Actinocorallia herbida: one gene and its partner. The protein of the gene in region 2 interacts with the protein of the main gene of each other region in a pairwise test. Links are inferred from orthologs where the notes say so. Each region holds a gene or a part of one and is shown on either strand. Other genes may lie near its edges.

Region 1 (6,251 bases), 1.1 Mb from region 2 along the record:
ACCACGCCGTCGCGCATCCGGCGGCTCATCCGCGCGACCCTCAAGGCCTGGGACCTCGCCGACCAGATCGAGATCACCGAGCTGCTGGCCACCGAGGTCGTCACCAACGCCGTCCGGTTCGCCACCCGGCCGATCGAGCTGCGGCTCGTGCAGACCGAGCATCTGCTGGTCGAGGTGATGGACGACGAGTACACGCTGCCGGTCCTGCGGGACGCGCACGAGGACGACGAGGGCGGCCGCGGCCTCCAGCTCGTGTCGCGCCTCGCCCGGCGGTGGGGGGCGACCCGCACCGCCTCCGGCAAGATCGTCTGGTTCGAGCTGGGCGTCTAGAGCCGGACCGTCGTCACGGGCAGCGAGGAATCGGCGGGAATGTCCAGCCGCGAGTCCTCCAGACCCGCCGCGACGAGTTCCGCGCCGAGCGCCGCGACCATCGCGCCGTTGTCGGTGCACAGACCGGGCCGGGGCACCCGCAGCCGGACGCCCGCCTTCTCGCAGCGCTGCGCGGCCATCTCCCTGAGCCGCGAGTTCGCCGCGACGCCCCCGCCGATCTGGAGGTGGTCGACCCCGTTGTCCTTGCAGACCGCGATCGCCTTCCGCGTCAGCACGTCGACCACGGCCTCCTGGAAGGACGCGGCCACGTCGGCGATCGGCACGGACTCCCCGGCCCGCTCCTTCGCCTCGACCCAGCGCGCCACGGCGGACTTCAGGCCGGAGAAGGAGAAGTCGTAGGTCCCGTCGTCGATCTTGCCGCGCGGGAACGCGATCGCGCGCGGGTCGCCCTCCCTGGCCCTCCGGTCGATGATCGGACCGCCGGGGAAGCCCAGGTCGAGGACCCTGGCGACCTTGTCGAACGCCTCGCCCGCCGCGTCGTCGACGGTCGAGCCCAGCGAGCGGACGTCCCGGGCCACGTCGGGGACCAGCAGCAGCGAGGAGTGCCCGCCGGAGACCAGCAGCGACACGCACGGCTTGGGCAGCGGCCCGTGCTCCAGCTGGTCGACCGCCACATGGGCGGCCAGGTGGTTCACCCCGTACAGGGGCTTGCCGAGCGCGAGGGCGTACGCCTTGGCGGCGGCGACGCCGACCATCAGCGCGCCCGCGAGCCCGGGGCCCGCGGTGACCGCGATGGCGTCGAGGTCGCTGAGCGCCACCCCGGCCTCGGCCAGGGCCCGCTCGATCGTCGGGGTCATCGCCTCGAGGTGGGCGCGGCTGGCGACCTCGGGCACGACCCCGCCGAAGCGGACGTGCTCGTCGACGCTGGAGGCCACCGTGTCGGCGAGCAGGGTGTGCCCGCGGACGATGCCGATGCCCGTCTCGTCGCAGGAGGTCTCGATGCCCAGCACCAGGGGTTCGGTCACGGCTCGTCCCTCCGCATCATGATCGCGTCCACGCCGGACGGCTGGTAGTAGCGCTTGCGCACGCCGATCCGGACGAAGCCGAACCGCTCGTACAGCCTCTGGGCCGGCTCGTTGTCGGCCCGCACCTCCAGGAACACCCTGCGGCACCCGCGCCGGACCGCCTCGGCCAGCAGCTCGGTCAGCAGGGCGGCGCCGAGGCCCCGGCCCTGGCTGGCGGCCGAGACGCCGATCGTCTGCACGTCGCCGTCACCGCCGACGGCGGCCAGGCCCGCGTAGCCGACGACCGAGCCGTTCTCCTCCAGCACGATGTAGTGCCGGGTCCCCGGCATCGCGGCGAGCTCCTCGCGGAGCATGCCCTCGGTCCAGGACTCGTCGCCGAACAGCTCGTGCTCCAGCACCATCGCCGCGGGCAGGTCCGCGGTCGACATCGGCCGGATCCCGGTGTCGCTCATTGGCTCGCCTTCTTCCGTGCGCCGATCTCCTGGGCGTCGGGGCGGCGCAGGTAGAGCGGTTCTGGCGGCAGCAGCGGCAGTCCGGCGCGGCCCGACAGCCTGCTGATCGCGATCTCCGCGATCGCCCCCGCCGACGGCAGGAGCGGCGCCCGGTCAGCGGGACCTTCCCGCTCCTCGAACACCGCGGAGTACAGCGCGGCGCCCTCGCCGATCGCGGGCAGCCCGGAGGCCGCGGCATCGGCGGCCGGGCCGACCGACGGCTCGGTCACCCGCCGCTCGAAGGAGTCGTAGCGCGCCCAGTAGACCTCTTTGCGGCGCGCGTCGGAGGCCACCACGAAGGGCTGGGTGCGGCGGCTCGCCCAGGCGAGGGCGTCGAGCGTGCAGACCCCGTGGACGGGGAGGCGCAGCGCGTTGCCCAGGGCGTCGGCGGTCGCCAGGCCGACCCGCAGTCCCGTGTAGGGGCCGGGGCCGACGCCGACCGCGATCGCGTCGAGGTCGCCCGGGGACGCCCCGGCCTCGGCGAGGACGCGGGAGATCGACGGGGACAGCACCTCGGCGTGGCGCTGCCGGTCCACCCCGGCGACGACCGCCACGGGCCGGGCGGCGGCGCCAGGGAACCACTCGTAGAGAGCCGCGGTGACCGCCGAGGTCGCGGTGTCGAAAGCCAGTACCAGCACGACCGTCAAGCCTATACGGAGGCCGGGTCAGGCCGATCCCATCTTCTTGATCGCCTCGATGGCCTTCGTCGCCGCCTCGGTCGCCCCGTCCACGCAGTCGCCCTGGTCCAGCGGCGTGTCGTCGTCCTTGCTCCCGCCGTAGGAGACGGTCACGAGGACGTTGCCGACACGGGCGTTGACGACGGCCTGGGAGAACGCGGTCTCGGTGAAGTACAGCACGTAGGCCTGATCGCCGACCTCGTCGAGATCGTCGAAGTCGCGCAGGCGCTGGCTCGGCAGGAGGTTGTCGCCGGACTTGTCGCTCTCGTGCTCCTCGGTGAACATCCCCTCGGCGTCGGCCACCGGGTCGGCGCCGGGGACGCTGCGCAGCTCCAGGGACAGCTCGCGGGGATCGTCGCCGAGCCCCACGTCTCCCCAGGTGCAGCGGACCGAGGTGTCGGTGTCGGTGGCCGACGCCGGGGTGGGCTCGCCGCCGGGGACGAGCTTCTCGGGGGCGTCGGCGAGGACGGAGCACGCGTCCGGCGGGCCCTCCAGCGGGACGAACCCGCCGTCCTCGGCGCCCGACGGGGCCGCCTGATGGTTCGTGCCCGGCGCTAGTTGCGTGGGGTCTCCGCTCGCGTTACGCAGGATGAACAGACCGGCTATCGCGCAGACCACGAGCACGCCGGTGAGCGCACCGGCGAGCAGGATCGCCATACTCCGCTCAGAACCGGTGCTTCTACGCCTCTGACCACCCACTGGAGGACTCCTATACCCGTCTTGTCCCGGGAAAGTGCGCTCTTACCAAAGATGTTCGCTAGAGGTTACGGCACGCAAACGAGAAACTGCGAGTACCAGGGCATACCTATCTAATCTGGAACGATCCCGTTCAGTTCAGACCCGGCCCAGCGGCCCCCCACGCCGGTGATCGTCACGTCGCGGGACTCGGTGTCGCCGACCCGGCTCATCCGCACTTCGAGACGATCTTCGGCAAGGCCCTCGACCAGGCCCTCGCCCCACTCCACCACGGTGACCGCGGCCGCGAGGTCGGCGTCCAGGTCGAGATCGTCGACCTCGGCGAACCCGCCGAGCCGGTAGGCGTCCACATGGACCAGCGGCGGCCCCCCGGCCAGCGGCGGGTGCACCCGCGCGATGACGAAAGTGGGCGATGTCACCGGGCCGCGCACCCCGAGGCCCTCCCCGATGCCCCGGGTCAGCGTGGTCTTGCCCGCGCCGAGACCCCCCGTCAGGACCACGAGGTCCCCCGCGCGTAGCAGCCCGCCCAGGGCCAGGCCCAGGGAGTGCATCCGCTCCGCCGTGTCTATCCTCACCGCTCCTCCTTCACCGGCTCGTCCTCGACGCCCCGCGCGGGCCCCGGCACCCGGGGCGGGGCCGCCGTGACCCGTCCCGCGAGCGCCCGGACCGCCTCGGTCACCCGCGCGTGGTGCTCCATCGGCAGCAGATGCCCCGCGGGCTCGACCGCCACGTACACCACGTCCGTCAGGCCCGCCGCGATCTCCGCGCCGTGCGCCGCCGGGGTCAGCAGATCCGCGTCGCCCGTCATCACCAGCGCCGGAACCCGGTCCAGGACGGCCAGGGCGGCGCGCTTGTCGTGCCCGATCAGGGTCGGGTAGAACTCCGCGATCACCTCGAACGGGGTCGCGCGGACCATCCGCTCCACGAAGTCCACCACGGTCGGGCTGATCGTCCGGTCGGCGAAGCCCATACGGCGGATCACCCAGAACGCCAGATCCGCGCCGATCGCGCGGGAGGAGTCCACCAGCGCGCCCCGGCGGCCCAGCCCGCGGATGACCCGCGGCGCGAGCGGCTGCGCCACCTTGGCCAGGATCAGCGGCAACCCGAGCGTCATCTGCTGGATGTCGCCCATCGAGGTGTTGACCAGCGCGACCCCGCGCACCCTGCCGCCGAACTCCTCCGGATGGCGCTCGGCGAACGCCATCAGCGTCATCCCGCCCATGGAGTGCCCGACGAGCACCACGGGCTCGTCCCGGCCGACCGTCGCGCGCAGCACCGCGGCGAGGTCCGCGCCGGTCTGGTCGATGGTCGCCCGGCGCGGGTCGCTGCGCCCGGACCTGCCGTGGCTGCGCTGGTCCCAGGTGATCCGCCGGAACCCCGTGAGATCGCGCCGCTGGTAGTGCCAGGTGTGCAGGTTCAGGCAGTAGCCGTGGCAGAACACCAGGGTCGGGGTGCCCGGCGCCGGAGGCGTCTCGGGCTCCTCCACCTCGACGTACAGGGGCAGCCCGTCGTCGGCGAGGACGGTCAGGGCGTCTCCGCGCGGCTCCCCGAAAGGCTCGGCGGCCTCCGGGTCCGGCTGGGCCCTGACCCGGCCGACCGCGTACTGGCGGGCCGCGACCACGGCGCCCACGCCGGCCGCGCCCACCCCGGCGACGGCTCCGGCGATCCCGAGTCTTCTCTTGCTCCGTCCGTCCAAAGTCGTCCTCCCTGCGGGGCTGGGTACGGAAGGCCGCGGGCTCAGGCCGCGGCGGTCAGTCGGTGTGCACGCGCGGGACCCGGCCGCCCAGCCGGGTCACGATCTCGTAGGAGACCGTGCCGACGGCGTCGGCCCAGTCCGTCGCGGTGGCCTCGCCGCGGTCACCGGGGCCGAACAGGACGACCTCGTCGCCCTCCTCGATCGGATCGTCGCCGACGTCCAGCACGAACTGGTCCATGCAGACCCGTCCGGCGATCTTCCGGCGGCGGCCTGCCGCCAGGACCTCCAGCACGTTGCTGCCCGAGCGCGGGACGCCGTCGGCGTACCCGGCGGGGACCAGTGCGACCGTCGTCTCCCGGTCGGTGATGTAGAGGTGGCCGTAAGACACGCCCGACCCTGCGGGGACGCGCTTGGCGACCGTCACCGTGGAGGTGAGGGTCATCGCGGGGCGCAGGCCGGGATCGGGCAGCGCGGGCGCGGGGTTCAGCCCGTAGATCGCCAGGCCGGGACGGATGAGGTCCCAGCGCGTCTCGGGCAGGTGCAGGGCCGCCGAGGAGTTCGCCAGATGCCGTAGCTCGGGCCGGACGCCCGCGCGCTCGGCGTAGCCGACCATCTCGGCGAAGGCCGCCGTCTGCCGGGCCACCGACGGGTGCTCCGGCTCGTCGGAGCAGGCCATGTGCGACCAGAGCCCGATGATCCGGACGGCCCCCTCGGCCTCGGCCTTCAACGCGGCCTCGACCAGCGCGGGCCAGCCGTCGCGGGTCTGCCCGCCGCGCGACATCCCGGTGTCGGCCTTCAGATGGATCCGGGCGGGGACGCCCTTCGCGGCGGCGGCCGCCGCGACCGCGCGGACCAGCCCGACCGAGCCGACGCCCAGGTCGACCCCGCCCGCGATCGCCGCGGCGAAGTCGGTGTCCGGCGGGCAGACCCCGGCGAGCACCGGGGCGGTGATCCCCGCCGCGCGCAGCGCCAGGGCCTCGTCGGCGAACGCGACGCCGAGCCAGGACGCGCCGGCCTCCAATGCGGCCTTCGCCACCGGGACGGCCCCGTGCCCGTAGGCGTCGGCCTTGACCATCGCCATCACGGGCCGGCCCGCGGCCTCGGCGAGCAGCCGCACATTGTCCCGGATGGCCGAGAGGTCGACCAGCGCGCGCGTCGGATGCGTCATGGTCCCCAAGTCTGCCGCACCCGGCGGGGAGCTCGGGCAAGACCGCGCGCGGGTCGGCGCAGCTCAGGACAGTTGCGCGAACGCCTCTGGCAGCGCGGCGAGAACGTCCTCCGCGGTGATCGGCGCGGGCGCGAGGCCGCGCCGGGGCGCCGCGGCGATCCGGGCGGC
Region 2 (7,335 bases):
AGGTTGCGAAGACGTTTCCCCTGGGTAGAACAATGAGTCCGGAGTGCGGGCTTGCACCGGTGCGAAGGTTTGTCAAGACCCCAATTAATGGCGTGACCTGCGGAAATGTACGGTTGGCCCGTGCGTTCCGTGGGAAGCGCGTGGTAGGCTAGTGCCTAGCGGAAGGGGTACTTGTCACATGACTTTCACGGTCGGCGACACCGTCGTCTACCCCCACCATGGGGCTGCTCGGATCGAAGCCATCGAGACTCGCACCATCAAGGGTGAGGACAAGACCTACCTGGTGCTGAAGGTCGACAAGGGTGACCTTACAGTACGCGTCCCCGCGGACAACGCCGAGTTGGTCGGGGTCCGGGATGTGGTCGGCCAGGAGGGCCTGGAGAAGGTGTTCGAGGTGCTGCGCGCCCCGTACACCGAGGAGCCCACCAACTGGTCTCGGCGGTACAAGGCGAACTTGGAGAAGCTGGCGTCCGGTGACGTCAACAAGGTCGCCGAAGTAGTGCGTGACCTCTGGCGGCGCGACAAGGAGCGCGGGCTGTCGGCGGGGGAGAAGCGCATGCTCGCCAAGGCACGGCAGATCCTCGTCAGCGAGTTGGCGCTCGCTGAGAAGACGAACGAGGACAAGGCCGAAGCGCTGCTGGACGAGGTCCTCGCCGGGTAGGGCACGCTTGTCTGCATGACATTTCAACATCCAAGGGTGGGCGTCGGTACCGACGTCCACCCTTTTGCGTCCGGCAGGCCGCTGTGGGTGGCCGGGCTCGAATGGCCCGGCGAGGGCGACGGCATCGAAGGGCACTCCGACGGTGACGTCGCCGCCCACGCCGCCTGCGACGCGCTGCTGGGCGCCGCCGGCCTCGGCGACCTCGGCGCGGTCTTCGGCACCGCCGACCCGCGCTGGCACGGGGCGTCCGGGGCGGTCCTGCTCACCGAGGTGCACCGGCTGGTGCGCGAGGCGGGCTACGAGATCGGCAACGTCGCGATCCAGGTCATCGGGAACCGCCCCAAGATCGGAAAGCGGCGCGCGGAGGCGGAGAAGACGCTGAGCGCGGTCCTGGACGGCGCCGCGGTCAGCCTCTCGGCGACCACCACCGACGGGCTCGGGCTGACCGGCCGCGGCGAGGGCATCGCCGCCATCGCCACGGCGCTGATCTTCCCGCGCTGATCCTCCTGCGCGAAGGCGTCTGAGACGGTGATCCGCACTTCCTCCGGGAGCCCCGCGCGTCAGCCCTGTCCGGGCGGCGTGGGGCCACTGCGCAGCGTGCCGGAAGGCGGGTCCCACTCGTCACCCCCGTAGGCGGCCCACTCGTCGAGGTCCGGCCTCGGGCCCTCCGGCTCCGACTCGTCCCGGGAGGCGTCGCTCTTGGCGGGCCGCCCCACGAGCTTCACGTCCGTCGGAAGGCTGGCCGGCGGACGGACGGGCTCGGCGGCGACGGGAAGGGGCAGCGGAGGCGGACTCGGAGGCTCCTGGTCGTCTTCGGCGTCCTCATGGTCCGGCGCCTCTACCTGCTCGATCGCGGGTGCGGGACCCGGCGGAGGCACCGGGTGGGGATAGGCGTCGAGGTACGGGTTCGGGAAGTCCGCCGCGGTGGGCAGCCGCATCGGCTCGGCCGGAGTGATCCCGTCGAGGGAGAAGTCGGGCTGCGGCACGGGCTCCGGCTCGGGAGATCCGTTGGGCGTCTTACGGGTCCGCCGGACCGCGCGCACTTGCCGGAACATCGACAGCCACAGCCAGGTCGCCAGGAGCGCGGCGACCCAGGGGGCCGAGGCCACCCCCGCGTCCAGCGCGGTGCCGTCGATCGCCGCGAAGCCCTTCACCACGTTCTGGATGGAGGCGGCGATCGCGCCGCCGACCAGCGCGTAGAGCAGGATCCACCGGATCCAGCGGGTCCACCAGGGCGCGCGGCGCGCCGTGAAGAGCGCGAGGATCGCGGTGGCGATGAGCCCGTCGTAGACCAGTGGGTAGTACCTGCCGAAACGCTCGACGTTCCGCCCGCTCAGCCCGGTCTCGGCCAGCAGTCGCAGATCGTCGTAAGACAGGATGAACGCCCCGGCGGTGAGCCCGGCGACGGCGATGAAGCTCAGAATCGTGAACGCGCGATGAGCGGGCGTCAGTGCGGTCGTCATGGTGCCTCGGGGGGAAGACGGAGTGAGAGACAATCTTGACCCGGCGCGCCGCCCCGCGCGACCCCTGATGGCGCATCTGCGCCCGCGGCCTCTGCGCGAGGCCTTTCCCTAGTAGCCTTGACTTCCGTGAGCCTGCGCCTTTATGACACCAGCACGCGTGCCGTCCGCGAGTTCGAGCCCCTGACGCCGGGCCGGGTCGGGCTGTACGTCTGCGGGGCCACACCGCAGGCCGCCCCGCACATCGGCCACCTGCGCTCCGGCGTGATCTACGACCAGCTCGTCCGCTGGCTGATCCGCTCGGGCTACGAGGTCACCTTCGTCCGGAACGTCACCGACATCGACGACAAGATCCTGGCCGTCGCCGAGCAGTCCGGACGGCCCTGGTTCGCCGTGGCCGAGGGCAACCAGCGGATCTTCGGCAAGGGCTACGAGACGCTCGGCTGCCTTCCGCCGACCATCGAGCCGCGCGCCACCGGGCACGTCCCGGAGATGATCGTCCTCATGCGGCGGCTCATCGAGCGCGGGCACGCCTACAACGTCGGCGACGACGTCTACTTCGACGTCAAGTCCTGGGCGGACCACTACGGGCGCCTGTCCAACCAGAAGCTGGAGAACATGCGCTCGGCGGGGGACACCCCGAACGAGGAGCTCAAGCACGACGCCCGGGACTTCGCCCTGTGGAAGGGCGCCAAACCCGGCGAGCCGTCCTGGGAGACGCCGTGGGGCCCCGGCCGTCCCGGCTGGCACCTGGAGTGCTCGGCCATGGCGACCAAGTACCTCGGCGAGACGTTCGACATCCACGGCGGCGGCATGGACCTGGTCTTCCCGCACCACGAGAACGAGATCGCCCAGGCTCAGGCCGCGGGCGACGGGTTCGCGCGGTACTGGATGCACAACGGTCTGCTCACGATCGACCGGGAGAAGATGAGCAAGTCCATCGGGAACGTGGTGTACCTGGACGATCTGCTCGGTCAGGTCAGGGCCGTCGAGGCCAGGTACTTCCTCGTCTCGGCGCACTACCGCTCCACGATCGACTTCACCCCCGGCGCGCTCGACGACGCGGCCCTGGCCTACCAGCGGATCGAGGGCTTCCTCGTCCGGGCCGCGGAGACCTTCGGCGACGTCAAGATCTCCGCCGACCTCCCCGCGGCGTTCGTCGGGGCGATGGACGACGACCTGGGCGTCCCGCAGGCGCTGGCCGTCCTGCACGAGACCGTCCGGGCGGGCAACAGCGCGCTGGCGTCCGGCGACGGCGAGGCCGCGCGGGAGGCCGCCGCCGAAGTGCGCGCGATGGCCTCGGTCCTCGGGATCGACCCGCTGGAGTGGAGCGTCGCCTCCGACGCCGCCGATCTGCGCCCGGTCGTCGACGCGCTCGTGCGGGTGGTGCTGGGCCAGCGCCAGGCGGCCCGCGGCCGCAAGGACTGGGCCGCCGCCGACGCGATCCGCGACGGTCTCGCCGAGGCCGGGATCGTGGTCGAGGACACCCCGCAGGGCCCCCGCTACGACATCAGGCGGGGCTGAGTTTTCCACAGGCGGCCCGGAGCGATGCTTCGGGTCGCTTACGCTTGTGGTTCACGTGGTTTTGTTTTCTGTGGGAAGGGCAGCCGAGGATGACCAAGAAGGGCAAGAAGGGCCCGAGCGTCACCGCCAAGGCCGAGGACAGGCATTGGCACGGCAAGCGCGTCAAGGCGCGCAACGCCAAGAGCTCTTCCCGCACCGGCACCAAGACGTTCGGTCCGCGTAAGCCGGGCGGACGTCCCGCCACGGGCCAGCAGACCCGGCAGGGCGGCGCGGCCGCGGCCCAGAGCCGCCCGGTCGCCGCGCGCCGTCCCGACGCGCCTGAGCTCGTGCACGGCCGCAACCCCGTGCTCGAGGCGCTGCGCGAGGGCGTGCCCGGCACCACCCTGTACTACATGCCCGACAGCGACGACCGGGTCCGCGAGGCCGTCAAGATCGCGGCCGACCGCGGCATCCCGCTGATCGAGTGCGGCAAGCCCGAGCTCGACCGCCTCACCGACCGGGCCGTCCACCAGGGTCTCGCCTTCCAGGTGAAGCCCTACCGCTACGCCCACCCCGACGAGCTGCTGCAGGGCACCGCCCCGCTGATCGTCGCCCTGGACGGCATCACCGACGCCCGCAACCTGGGTGCGATCGTCCGCTCGGCCACCGCGTTCGGCGCGAGCGGCATCCTGCTGCCCGAGCGGCGCAGCGCCGGGATCAACGCGGGCGCCTGGAAGACCAGCGCCGGCACCCTGGCCACCACCCCGGTCGCCCGCTGCACCAACCTCACCCGCCAGCTCAAGGCCTACCAGGAGGCAGGCTGCTTCGTCGCGGGCCTCGACGCCCACGGCGGCTCCTCTATCACCGACCTCCCCGCCGCCGACGGCCCGTTCGTCCTCGTCGTCGGCTCCGAGGGCAAGGGCCTGGGCCGCCTCGTCGGCGACAGCTGCGACATCCTCGCCCACATCCCCATGTTCGGCCACGCCGAGTCCCTCAACGCCGGCGTAGCCGCAGGCATCGCCCTCTACGAGATCGCTCGCCAGCGCCACACCTGATTCGGCTAAGATGCCCCCCACAACGCCTCGTTAGCTCAGCCGGCCAGAGCAGCTGTCTTGTAAACAGCAGGTCATCGGTTCGAATCCGATACGGGGCTCCGGTCAAGGCCCTCCGGCTGCGGAGGGCCTTTCGGCTTTTCGGGGGCTTTCGGCTGTTCGGGGGGCGGTGGCGGGCCCGCCGGGAGCGTGTCTTGTGGCCTAGTTGTCGGGAGGGTGGCGGGTTAGGGTTTTTGGTGGGTTTGGGGGGGCTTTGAACGAATTTGGACGAGGCGATCTTCCTGAGGTGTACCGGGTGGCGTCGGACGCGTCGGCGCTCGGCCAGCGGCGGGTGACGCGGCAGACGCGGTTGCTGTTCGGGGCGTCGCTGGGGGTGGGGCTGTTCGAGCTCTTCGGCGGGCCCGGCGGGCCGTCGTGGCACAGCGCGGCGGATCTGCTGACGGCGGTGTGCTTCTGCGTCGGGAGCCTCGGCGGGTACCTGCTCGCCGCGGGGAGGTCCCATCGGCGGTGGTACGACGGCAGGGCCTCCGCCGAGTCGATCAAGACGCTCGTGTGGAAGTACATGATGCGGGTCCCGCCGTTCGCGGGCGCCGCCGACGCCGACGGCGTGCTGCTCGACCCTCGACGGCGCCGAAGTGGGTGGCGCCGCGCTCGACGTACGTCTCCGCGGCGGGGATCCGGGCGGCGAGCCAGCGGGTGTGGTCGACGGGTGAGAACCGGTCCTGCGACCCGTGCCACAGGAGGGTCGGGACCTGGATCTGGGAGGGGTCGAAGCCCCAGGGGCGGCGGAGGGCGAGCACGTCGTCCACCCAGCCGTCGGCGCCGTACTTGAGCGCCTCGCCGTAGGTGCGGATGAGCTGTTCGCGGATCTCGACGTCCTCGACGATGCGGAGGTCCCCCGAGGAAAGGTCGCCGCCCAGCATGCGCAGCAGGGATTCCGGGTCCTTCTTGATCTCGTCGGCCTTGCGGATGATCTCGCCGAGTCCGCCCGCCGGGTCGAGGTCGATGCCGGAGTACTCCCGCCTGTTCAGCTCGCCCATGCCGCCGTACCAGTCGAGCCCCTTGCTGTCGGGGGGCGCGACCGTCACCAGGACGGCGGCCATGGTGACCCGGTCGGGCAGGAGGGCGGCGCAGGCGAGGGCGTGCGGACCGCCGCCGGATCTGCCGACGACGGAGAACCGCTCGTATCCGAGGTGGTCGGCGATCGCCCGCACGTCGTCGGCGGCGTGCCGGACGCACCGGCCGGGCCGGCGGGCCGAATCCCCGTATCCGGGCCGGTCGTAGCTGAGGAGGCGGACGCCGAGCCGGTGCAGGACGATGCCGCGCGGGAGCGGGCCGCTGCGGCTGCCCGGGGTGCCGTGCATCAGGAAGACGGGTGTGCCGTCCCGGGGGCCCAGGCAGTCGACGACGAGTTTGCCTCCGCCGGGAGCGCCCACCAGCAACGTCACCCTTTGCCTCCCGCGCTAGCCCCTGCCTTCGATGATGTGACAGGTGGTGGTGGTATTCGTACTATCTGCGAGGTGTTCTCGTGCTGTCCGACCGCGCGCCCCGTCGGTCACGCGGGTCACGATAGCTTCCATGCGCCTGTGCGGGCCGTCCTTATTCGCCCGGGTGTGGGCAGTGCTCGGTTGAGCAGGCTATTTCTCCTACTTTGCGATATATAGCCCCGGTGGCGCAATTCCCGCGACCGTCAATGGTCACCATGCCGTCAGAGGGATTCGGGGCGCCAGGCCAGGAGGGCCCAGATGATGACGATGTCCAGGACGATGATGAGGATGGACCACCAGGGGTAGTACGGGAGGAAGGCGAACTGGGCGATGGCCTGGATGGAGGCGAGGACGATGACGGGCCAGCGGGCCCAGGACCGGCCGGCGATGAGGGCCACCGCGACGGCGATGAGCACGATGCCGAGGAGCAGGTGGATCCAGCCCCAGCCGGTGATGCTGAATTCGTAGACGTAGTTCGGGGCGACGACGAAGAACTCTCGCTTGATGATGGCCGCGAGGCCGACGATGGCGCCCCAGACCCCGCTGAGGATCATCAGGATCGCGGCGAAGAGGACGAATCCCGTCGCGGTGGTCTGCTTGGTGTTCATGCGCGCCTCCGGGCTGCCGAGCCGCGGAGCACCTGTCCCGGGCCGGTCGGCGGCCCGGCGATCCTGCGGCACAGCAGAGATTCCCCGATTTGATCGCCCGGAATGTCGGCAAAGGTCAACTGTGACGTCGGCTTTGCCGGGAATTGGAGGGCCGCGCCGACGGCTCAGAGGGCGGCGGGGGCCAGGAGGTCGGCGATGGTGGTCCGCGCCAGGGAGGTGAGGACCGCCTCGCGGGCGAGGGCGTCCTGGGCGTGGAGGTTGGCGGTCACGGTGCGGCCGACGGGGCACGCGGGGTTGGGGAGGTGGACGCCGAGGACGGGGTCGTCGGCGTTCACGGCGGTCCAGATGTCGGCCAGGGTGAGCGTCTCGGGCGGGCGGGAGAGGGCCCAGCCGCCCCGGGGTCCGGCGTGGGAGTGCACGAGGCCCGCCGCGCGGAGCCTGCCGAGGACGCGCCGCACGTGGACGGGGTTGGTCGCGGGGCTGACGGCGAGTTCACCGGAGTCGACGAGCTCGCCGGGGCGGCCCGCGAGAAGGGTCGCCAGGTGGACCGCGACGGAGAACTGG

The links. The genes of interacting proteins can lie anywhere in the genome.
Region 1: the proteins of rlmB (region 2) and tsaE interact in binary tests that used the Escherichia coli proteins (3 or more experiments, as listed by UniProt). The link is inferred for Actinocorallia herbida from one-to-one orthologs.

The regions. Positions count from the first base shown.
Region 1 is NZ_RJKE01000001.1:9,702,650-9,708,900, reverse strand. Bases 2,052-4,873 are described here. They hold tsaE (tRNA (adenosine(37)-N6)-threonylcarbamoyltransferase complex ATPase subunit type 1 TsaE), read right to left. Parts: upstream 3,771-4,873; coding sequence 3,333-3,770; downstream 2,052-3,332. Other genes in these bases: EDD29_RS44355 (alpha/beta fold hydrolase), read right to left, coding at 3,791-4,873; EDD29_RS44365 (hypothetical protein), read right to left, coding at 2,512-3,180; tsaB (tRNA (adenosine(37)-N6)-threonylcarbamoyltransferase complex dimerization subunit type 1 TsaB), read right to left, coding at 2,052-2,484. In the rest of the region: EDD29_RS44385 (ATP-binding SpoIIE family protein phosphatase), read left to right, coding at 1-330; tRNA (adenosine(37)-N6)-threonylcarbamoyltransferase complex transferase subunit TsaD, read right to left, coding at 327-1,355; rimI (ribosomal protein S18-alanine N-acetyltransferase), read right to left, coding at 1,352-1,807; more of tsaB, read right to left, coding at 1,804-2,051; more of EDD29_RS44355, read right to left, coding at 4,874-4,915; alr (alanine racemase), read right to left, coding at 4,971-6,083; EDD29_RS44345 (NAD(P)H-hydrate dehydratase), read right to left, coding at 6,147-6,251. UniProt on the Escherichia coli protein: Required for the formation of a threonylcarbamoyl group on adenosine at position 37 (t(6)A37) in tRNAs that read codons beginning with adenine.
Region 2 is NZ_RJKE01000001.1:8,635,416-8,642,750, reverse strand. Bases 2,731-5,706 are described here. They hold rlmB (23S rRNA (guanosine(2251)-2'-O)-methyltransferase RlmB), read left to right. Parts: upstream 2,731-3,734; coding sequence 3,735-4,679; downstream 4,680-5,706. Other genes in these bases: EDD29_RS39135 (alpha/beta fold hydrolase), read right to left, coding at 5,216-5,706; cysS (cysteine--tRNA ligase), read left to right, coding at 2,731-3,645. Also shown: EDD29_RS39170 (CarD family transcriptional regulator), read left to right, coding at 179-661; ispF (2-C-methyl-D-erythritol 2,4-cyclodiphosphate synthase), read left to right, coding at 677-1,162; EDD29_RS39160 (hypothetical protein), read right to left, coding at 1,222-2,124; more of cysS, read left to right, coding at 2,251-2,730; more of EDD29_RS39135, read right to left, coding at 5,707-6,040; EDD29_RS39130 (DUF7144 family membrane protein), read right to left, coding at 6,385-6,771; EDD29_RS39125 (Rrf2 family transcriptional regulator), read right to left, coding at 6,936-7,335. UniProt on the Escherichia coli protein: Specifically methylates the ribose of guanosine 2251 in 23S rRNA.